Regions from separate parts of the Parasutterella sp. St.1A3 genome, predicted to be linked through region 2. Evidence: predicted binding sites of a transcription regulator. Region 2 holds the regulator's gene; each other region holds the start of a gene.

Region 1 (2,271 bases), 730 kb from region 2:
TGTAATAAAGGGCGAGATCAGAGAGACCTGCATAACCGTTGCCTGCGAAGAGGTTCTTGCCGTCCTTCCAAATGGACTGATGAACATGCATGCCGGAGCCGTTATCGCCAACGACGGGTTTGGGCATGAAGGTTGCTGTCATACCGTAGGCGGCCGCGACGTTCCAAACGGTGTACTTGAGAATCTGAGTCCAGTCGGCTCTTTCGGTAAGTGTGCTGAACAGGGTGCCGATTTCGCACTGACCGCATCCGCCGACTTCATGGTGGTGGACCTCAACGGGAACACCCTGCTGTTCAAGAAGCAGGCACATACTGGCGCGGACACTGTTTAAAGAATCCACCGGAGCAACCGGGAAATAGCCGCCTTTGACTCTGGGACGATGGCCGCCGTTTGCGCCGTCCATTGAGTCGGCATTCGACCAGAAGCCCTCATCGGACTCGATCTTGAAGAAGCTGCGGTTCATATCACAGCCCCAGCTGACGCCGTTGAAAATAAAGAATTCGGGTTCGGGGCCGAAGAACGCGGTATCGCCGATGCCGGTGCTCTTCAGATAGGCTTCAGCGCGATTGGCGATGCTGCGCGGGTCTCTGTCATAGCCTTTGCCGGTCGCAGGTTCGACAACACTGCAGGTCAGGATCAGGGTTTCCTGCCCTTCGTCGGCAAAAGGATCCATGCGTGCGCTTGAGGGCTGCGGCATCAGCAGCATGTCGCTCGCTTCGATGCCCTTCCAGCCGGTAATGGAAGAGCCGTCAAAAGCATGGCCTTCCTCAAATTTGTCTTCATCAAAAGCGGACACCGGAACGGAAACGTGCTGCTCTTTGCCTATAAAATCTGTAAATCGAAGGTCAACGAACTTAACGTCGTTTTCTGTCAGCATCTGCATGACATCTTCTATGGACTTAGCCATGATATCTCCTTTAGATCGGTAGAACTAAGAATAAATTGGTTTTCACCGGTGAATAAGCAAGAAGCGTGCCAAAAAAGACGCGCTAAAAATCACGCCCGCTCCCCTGCGTCTATTCCTGTTTTTGGAAAATCTCCACCATAATGCACTTTTTTGGTGCTTTATGCGGATTTTTCTGCACTTTTTTGATGCGCAGTTATTTAGTGCATCACAAAAAAGCTTCCAGCACCTCATTCAGGTACCGCCACCCTTTTTCGGTACAGAAAATACGCTTTTTAGGATCTTCAACAAGTCCGTCCTTTTCAAGGACTCGCCAAACGGGTTCGACTTCAGACCAGCTGACAAACGCCCGCTGCTCCCAATAATCTCTCGGCACCCCATCCCGAAGTCTGAGTACGTTCAGCATGAATTCAAACGGAATCGCCTCAGAAGGAACTTTTTCAGTATGCGAGACAAATGATTCTCCGCGGTTCTGACAGAGGAGCCAGCGCGCCGGATCCCTGTAGTTATAAAAGCGATGAATCTCTTTATCGTGGCTGTACTTGCCGTGCGCTCCCGGACCGACCGCAAGATAGTCTCCGAAACCCCAGTAATTCAGGTTATGCCGGCACCGATGACCGCTTTTGGCATATGCGGATACCTCGTAATGCTCAAGCGCGAGATCGGTCGTGTACTGCGCGATAAGTTCGGTCATATCCTCGAGTGTGTCTTCATTAGGAATTCCTTCGGGCGGATATTTAGCAAAATAAGTATTCGGCTCCAGAGTCAGCTGGTAATAGGACAGATGCGGCGGATCAATCTGCGCGATAAAGGCCAGTTCCTGTTTGAGATCTTCCAAGCTTTGATTCGGCAGACCGAACATCAGGTCGAGATTAAAGTTGTCAAAAATTTCGCGCACTCCGAGCGCCGCTTCCTTGGCTTCCCGAGCATTGTGCACGCGGCCGAGCGAGCGAAGCTTTTGATCTTCAAAGCTCTGCACGCCAAGAGAAAGCCGATTGACGCCGGCTGATTTAAAGTCTTTGAATTTAGCGAGTTCAAATGTTCCCGGATTGGATTCAAGCGTAATCTCCGCACCGCTCACCAGTCCGAAGGTCTCATCAGCGCAGGCCAGAATTTTCTCCAGAGACTCTGCCAACATCAGAGAGGGCGTGCCGCCTCCGAAGAAGACGGTTTCCAGAGGTCTGTCTGCAGCAAACTGCGCTTGTTCGCGCATGGAACGACAGATCGCCTCGGTGTAGCGCTGCTCCGGTATTTCGCCTTTGACCCCGTGTGAATTAAAGTCACAGTACGGACATTTTTTCAGGCACCAGGGCCAATGGATGTACAGAGAAAGAGGGATCGGCTTCAAAACTTCCAACCCCAGCGGC
Region 2 (2,271 bases):
AATTAAGGAAGAACTGGACAACCTGCTCAACGAGCTTCAGATCACGCATATCCGAAACAATCTGGCTCCGACCGTCTCTGGCGGAGAAAGACGCCGTACGGAAATTGCCCGAGCGCTCGCCGCAAGACCGAGATTTATTCTTCTCGATGAGCCGTTCGCCGGCGTAGACCCGATCGCAGTTATCGAAATCCAGCGCATCGTTCACTACTTAAAAGAACGCGGCATCGGCGTCCTCATTACCGACCATAACGTACGCGAAACACTCGGCATCTGCGACCACGCCTATATCATCAGCGACGGAAGCGTACTAGCCAGCGGAAAACCTGAGGCAATCGTGGAAAATCCGCTCGTGCGCAACGCATACCTCGGCGATAATTTCTCTATGTAGGAGCTATGGCTCAGACGCTTTCACTGCAGCAGTCTCAGCGCATGGCGCTTACGCCGGAACTGAGACAGGCCATATCCATCCTTCAGCTTTCAACCGCTGAGCTGACACAGCTCATTAACGAAGCAATTGATCAAAACCCCCTGCTTGAAGTCTCCGATACGAGTGAAGAGGCTGCCGACAGTTTCGACTCGGATCAGCAGCTGCGCTGGGAAGGCACCGCCTCCGATCAGGAACCCTGGGAGGGAAAAGAACATCCGGAAAGTCTGGCTGAGCATTTACTGCGGCAAGTCGGCTGTCTTTCTCTCTCGGATAAAGAAAAAAGTCTTCTTGCCTGGCTTATCGGCTCATTGGACGACAACGGTTTCCTTTCCGCGCCTATTGAACGGCTCGCAGAGGAGGCAAAGATGCCGGCTGAAATCAGGCTCTCCGATTGGAAGGCCGCTTTGAAACTGCTGCAGAGTTTCGAGCCCTCCGGAATTGGTGCCCGCGACTACAAAGAATCTCTGCTAATCCAGCTGAATCATCGCAGATTGTCAATGCAGTCTGATCCGGTAATCTGCGCGCTGGCCTCTCAAATCGTCCAAGAGCATTTGGAGCTGCTCGCGAAACGAAGTTTCGATAAAATTCGCCCGCTCCTCGGATGCGCATCCAAGGAGCTGGAAGAGGCTGTTCGCCTGATTGCCGCTCTAACACCGCATCCTGCCTCAGAATTTTCAACGGATTCTATTAACTATGTCACTCCGGAAATTCTTGTTCGCAAGACAGGCGAAGGCTGGTGCGCCGAACTGATCGATGCTTCGCTGCCGAAAGTCAGGCTTAACCGAATTTATGCTGAGGCCGTCACCGACAGCTGTCATGACCAGCTGTGGAAAGACAGACTCCATGAAGCATCCGAGCTGATCAAAAACATCGAACATAGGCGTATCACACTGCTTCGCGTCACTCAGGCGCTCGTGCGGCGGCAATCCGATTTTTTTGAATCCGGACCGCTCTGCATGCGCCCTTTGGTCCTTCGCCAAATTGCAGACGAACTTGAGCTGCACGAGTCAACCGTCTCCAGAGTCGTTTCAGGAAAATACCTGCAGTGCGCAAGAGGCGTCTTTGAGCTGAAATATTTCTTCTCTTCGCAAATCGGTAACTCCAATGAAGCGGTTTCATCAATCGCAGTCAAAAACGAAATTGCAAGACTTATCGCCTCTGAAAATCCTTCTAAGCCACTCTCAGACGCGAAGATCACCGAGTTTCTCTCTGAGCGAGGGTTCTCCGCCGCACGGAGAACGGTCGCTAAATATCGCGATGCACTTGGAATCGCACCGGCTTCTCAGCGTAAAAAAATTCGCTGATTCACGTTTACAATAACTGATTGATCAAATCGAGTGACGCATTATGAATGCACTGTGCCTGCTTCTAAAGCCCGAAAATATTCTGCTTGGTATTTCACCGAGCAGTAAGAAACGTGTATTCGAACAAGCCGCTCAAGCTCTGTCGCTGATTTACCGACTGGATCGCAAGGAGGTGTTCGACGCACTCATCGCGCGGGAAAAGCTTGGCTCTACTTATCTCGGCTACGGAATTTCTCTGCCGCACTGCCGCCTTCCAAACCTAAGTCAGCCATGCGCCCTTTTCATCCGGCTGCACGGGCAGCTCGAACCCGCCCGCGCCGGAGAAGAACCGACGCACAGTCTGTTCTTTCTCTTGGCTCCGGAAGAAGCCTGCAGCGAACATCTTGAACTTCTGGCCGGCGCCGCGGAAATTTTTTCCGACGAATCCATCCGAACAAAATTATCTCAGGCCAACACTTCGGAAAAATTTTGCGAAGCTCTGAATAAATGGTGCGCTGAGAAGTACGAATCGGATAAACGTGAGAGTTAGATTTTTATGGC
Region 3 (2,271 bases), 2.3 Mb from region 2:
ATGACAAGAGGAAAGCCTCCGTTTCGGAGGCTTTAGCGTTAAGTTCGCGCTTTAGCGGTGCATCTTATAGCGCAGCCACACAAAACCGGAACCTACGGTTTCACAATCAATCAGCTCGAGGCGATTGTTTTTGAGAGGAGACGGCTCTTCGGTACGGCATTCGATAACAGAAGGATGAGCGCTGTTTCCGTCGAGTCCCGGATAAATAATCAGGCTCAGTTCGTCTACAAGGCCCATACCGATGAATGTACCGCAGGTAAGGGCGCCGCCTTCAAGGAGGAGATGCTTGGCATTGAAGTCGGATTCAAGATGTTTTAATGCACTTTCGGTTTCTTCTTTCTTAGTGCCGGGCGTGCGCATGATGTAAGAGACGCCTACGTCTTCAAGTTCTTTCTGATAAGCGCGTGTGACATGGCTGCCCAAAATCGCGACGATATGTTCGCCGCTCGGAAGGGTCGGGGATTTGTAATGGAGGCGTCCCTGAACGTCAAAAACGACTGCGAGCGGGCGGCCTTCGCGTTTGCCGACGAAAGTCATGGTGTGCATGGTCTTCGGACCTTCCATCGGTTCGCGTTCTTCGATCAGATCCTCACCATATTCGGCCATCGTGTTGCGGCCTACGATCCATCCGTCAGCGGGCATCTTGGCAGCGGTCGCTTCGTAAACATCGCCGACGCCGCAAGCGTCGTTATAAAGGGGGCTCCAATATTTAGATAAGAGACGTCCGTCGGCGGACATGATCATGTGGCAGGTAATTTTCATTTTCGGTCTCCTCAATATGCTTGATTGCGCAGGACCTACAAGATAAGCAATTCCGGCTAGGAACTGCGGGGCAGATCCCTATCCTTAGTATGCTCCAAATAGGTTCATAAAGGAAGAGAAAAAAACGCTGAGATCGGTCTTTTTACGGCATTGAGCGCCAGGATGGTGCGTCTTTTCAGTGTGATTTGTTGAGAAATATTTCTAAGAAAGAAAAAAGCTCCTGATTTTCAGTCTTTCCTGAGTTGGCACGGTTTATGCGTGTGAGTGGTTAAGCCCTTACGGGAAACTATAACCATCAGGAGAAATTATGAAACTCATCATTGCGGTGATTAAGCCGTTCAAACTCGACGAGGTGCGCGAAGCGCTGACCGATATCGGTATTACCGGTATGACCGTCTCGGAGGTCAAAGGATTCGGCCGTCAGAAAGGACACACGGAACTGTATCGAGGCGCCGAATATGTGGTGGATTTTCTGCCGAAGATGCAGATTATGGCCGCAGTGCCGGACAATCTTTTGGATCTTGCCTCGGAGGCGATTTCCAAAGCCGCCTACACAGGAAAAATCGGCGACGGAAAAATATTTGTTCTGCCGCTTGAAGAAATCATCAGAATCCGTACAAGTGAAACCGGGGAGGCTGCGATATGAAATGCTTGATTTTCTCTCTAATGCTTCTTTCAAGCCCCGCGGTAATGGCAGAAGAAACAGCGATGAATGCCGCGGATGTGTCCTGGATGCTGGTTGCGACCACGCTGGTGCTATTTATGACAATCCCGGGCATTGCACTCTTTTACGCCGGCATGGTCCGTAAAAAGAATGTACTTTCGGTCGCGATGCAGAGTTTTGCGATTTGCTGCGCATGCACCATTGTTTGGTATGTGTGCGGTTACTCACTTGCATTTACAGAAGGAAGTTTCTTTATCGGCGGTTTAGATCAGGTATTTCTGAAAGGAATCGGCATTAAAACGATGCACGGCTCCATTCCCGAAATGCTGTTTATGATTTTTCAGATGACATTTGCGATTCTGACGCCTGCGCTGATGTGCGGCGCCTTTGCCGAACGAATGAAATTCTCCGCGCTGTTTCTATTCATGGTTCTTTGGTCGCTCTTTTGCTATGTGCCGGTCTGTCATTGGGTATGGGGACCGGACGGCTGGCTTGCTTTGGCGGGAGCACTTGATTATGCGGGCGGTACGGTTGTTCATATCAATGCCGGCGTCGCGGGTCTGGTCGCCTGTATTGTTCTTGGCAAGCGTGTTGGTTACGGACGGGAGGCGATGGCGCCGCACAACCTCATCATTGCATTAGTCGGCGCCTGCTTCCTCTGGATCGGCTGGTTCGGCTTTAATGGCGGAAGCGGTTTGGCTGCGGATGAAAGAGCGGTAATGGCGATTGTGGTTTCTCAGATTGCCGCGGCGGCTGCGGCGCTTACTTGGATGGCCTGTGAGTATGTCCAGAATCGCCGCTTCACCGTTCTTGGCGCGATTTCGGGTGCAATCGCCGGGCTCGTG

What was found. The regulator sigma-54, encoded in region 2, starts transcription at its own class of promoters, with help from an activator protein. The targets are predictions, from matches to a motif close to TGGCANGNAANCTGCTTT.
Region 1: the regulator sigma-54 is predicted to act here: its motif matches at 961-978, upstream of glnA (type I glutamate--ammonia ligase).
Region 3: the regulator sigma-54 is predicted to act here: its motif matches at 1,006-1,023, upstream of AC6I1F_RS11185 (P-II family nitrogen regulator).

The regions. Positions count from the first base shown of each region.
Region 1 is NZ_BAAGFK010000001.1:851,384-853,654, reverse strand. Features, by position in the region: gene glnA (type I glutamate--ammonia ligase) at 1-907, opposite strand, end outside; gene hemW (radical SAM family heme chaperone HemW) at 1,113-2,252, opposite strand; gene rdgB (RdgB/HAM1 family non-canonical purine NTP pyrophosphatase) at 2,249-2,271, opposite strand, start outside.
Region 2 is NZ_BAAGFK010000001.1:126,311-128,581, reverse strand. Features, by position in the region: gene lptB (LPS export ABC transporter ATP-binding protein) at 1-388, shown strand, start outside; gene rpoN (RNA polymerase factor sigma-54) at 394-1,731, shown strand; gene AC6I1F_RS00615 (PTS sugar transporter subunit IIA) at 1,775-2,260, shown strand; gene hprK (HPr(Ser) kinase/phosphatase) at 2,267-2,271, shown strand, end outside.
Region 3 is NZ_BAAGFK010000001.1:2,417,294-2,419,564, reverse strand. Features, by position in the region: gene AC6I1F_RS11190 (dihydrofolate reductase family protein) at 52-762, opposite strand; gene AC6I1F_RS11185 (P-II family nitrogen regulator) at 1,070-1,408, shown strand; gene AC6I1F_RS11180 (ammonium transporter) at 1,405-2,271, shown strand, end outside.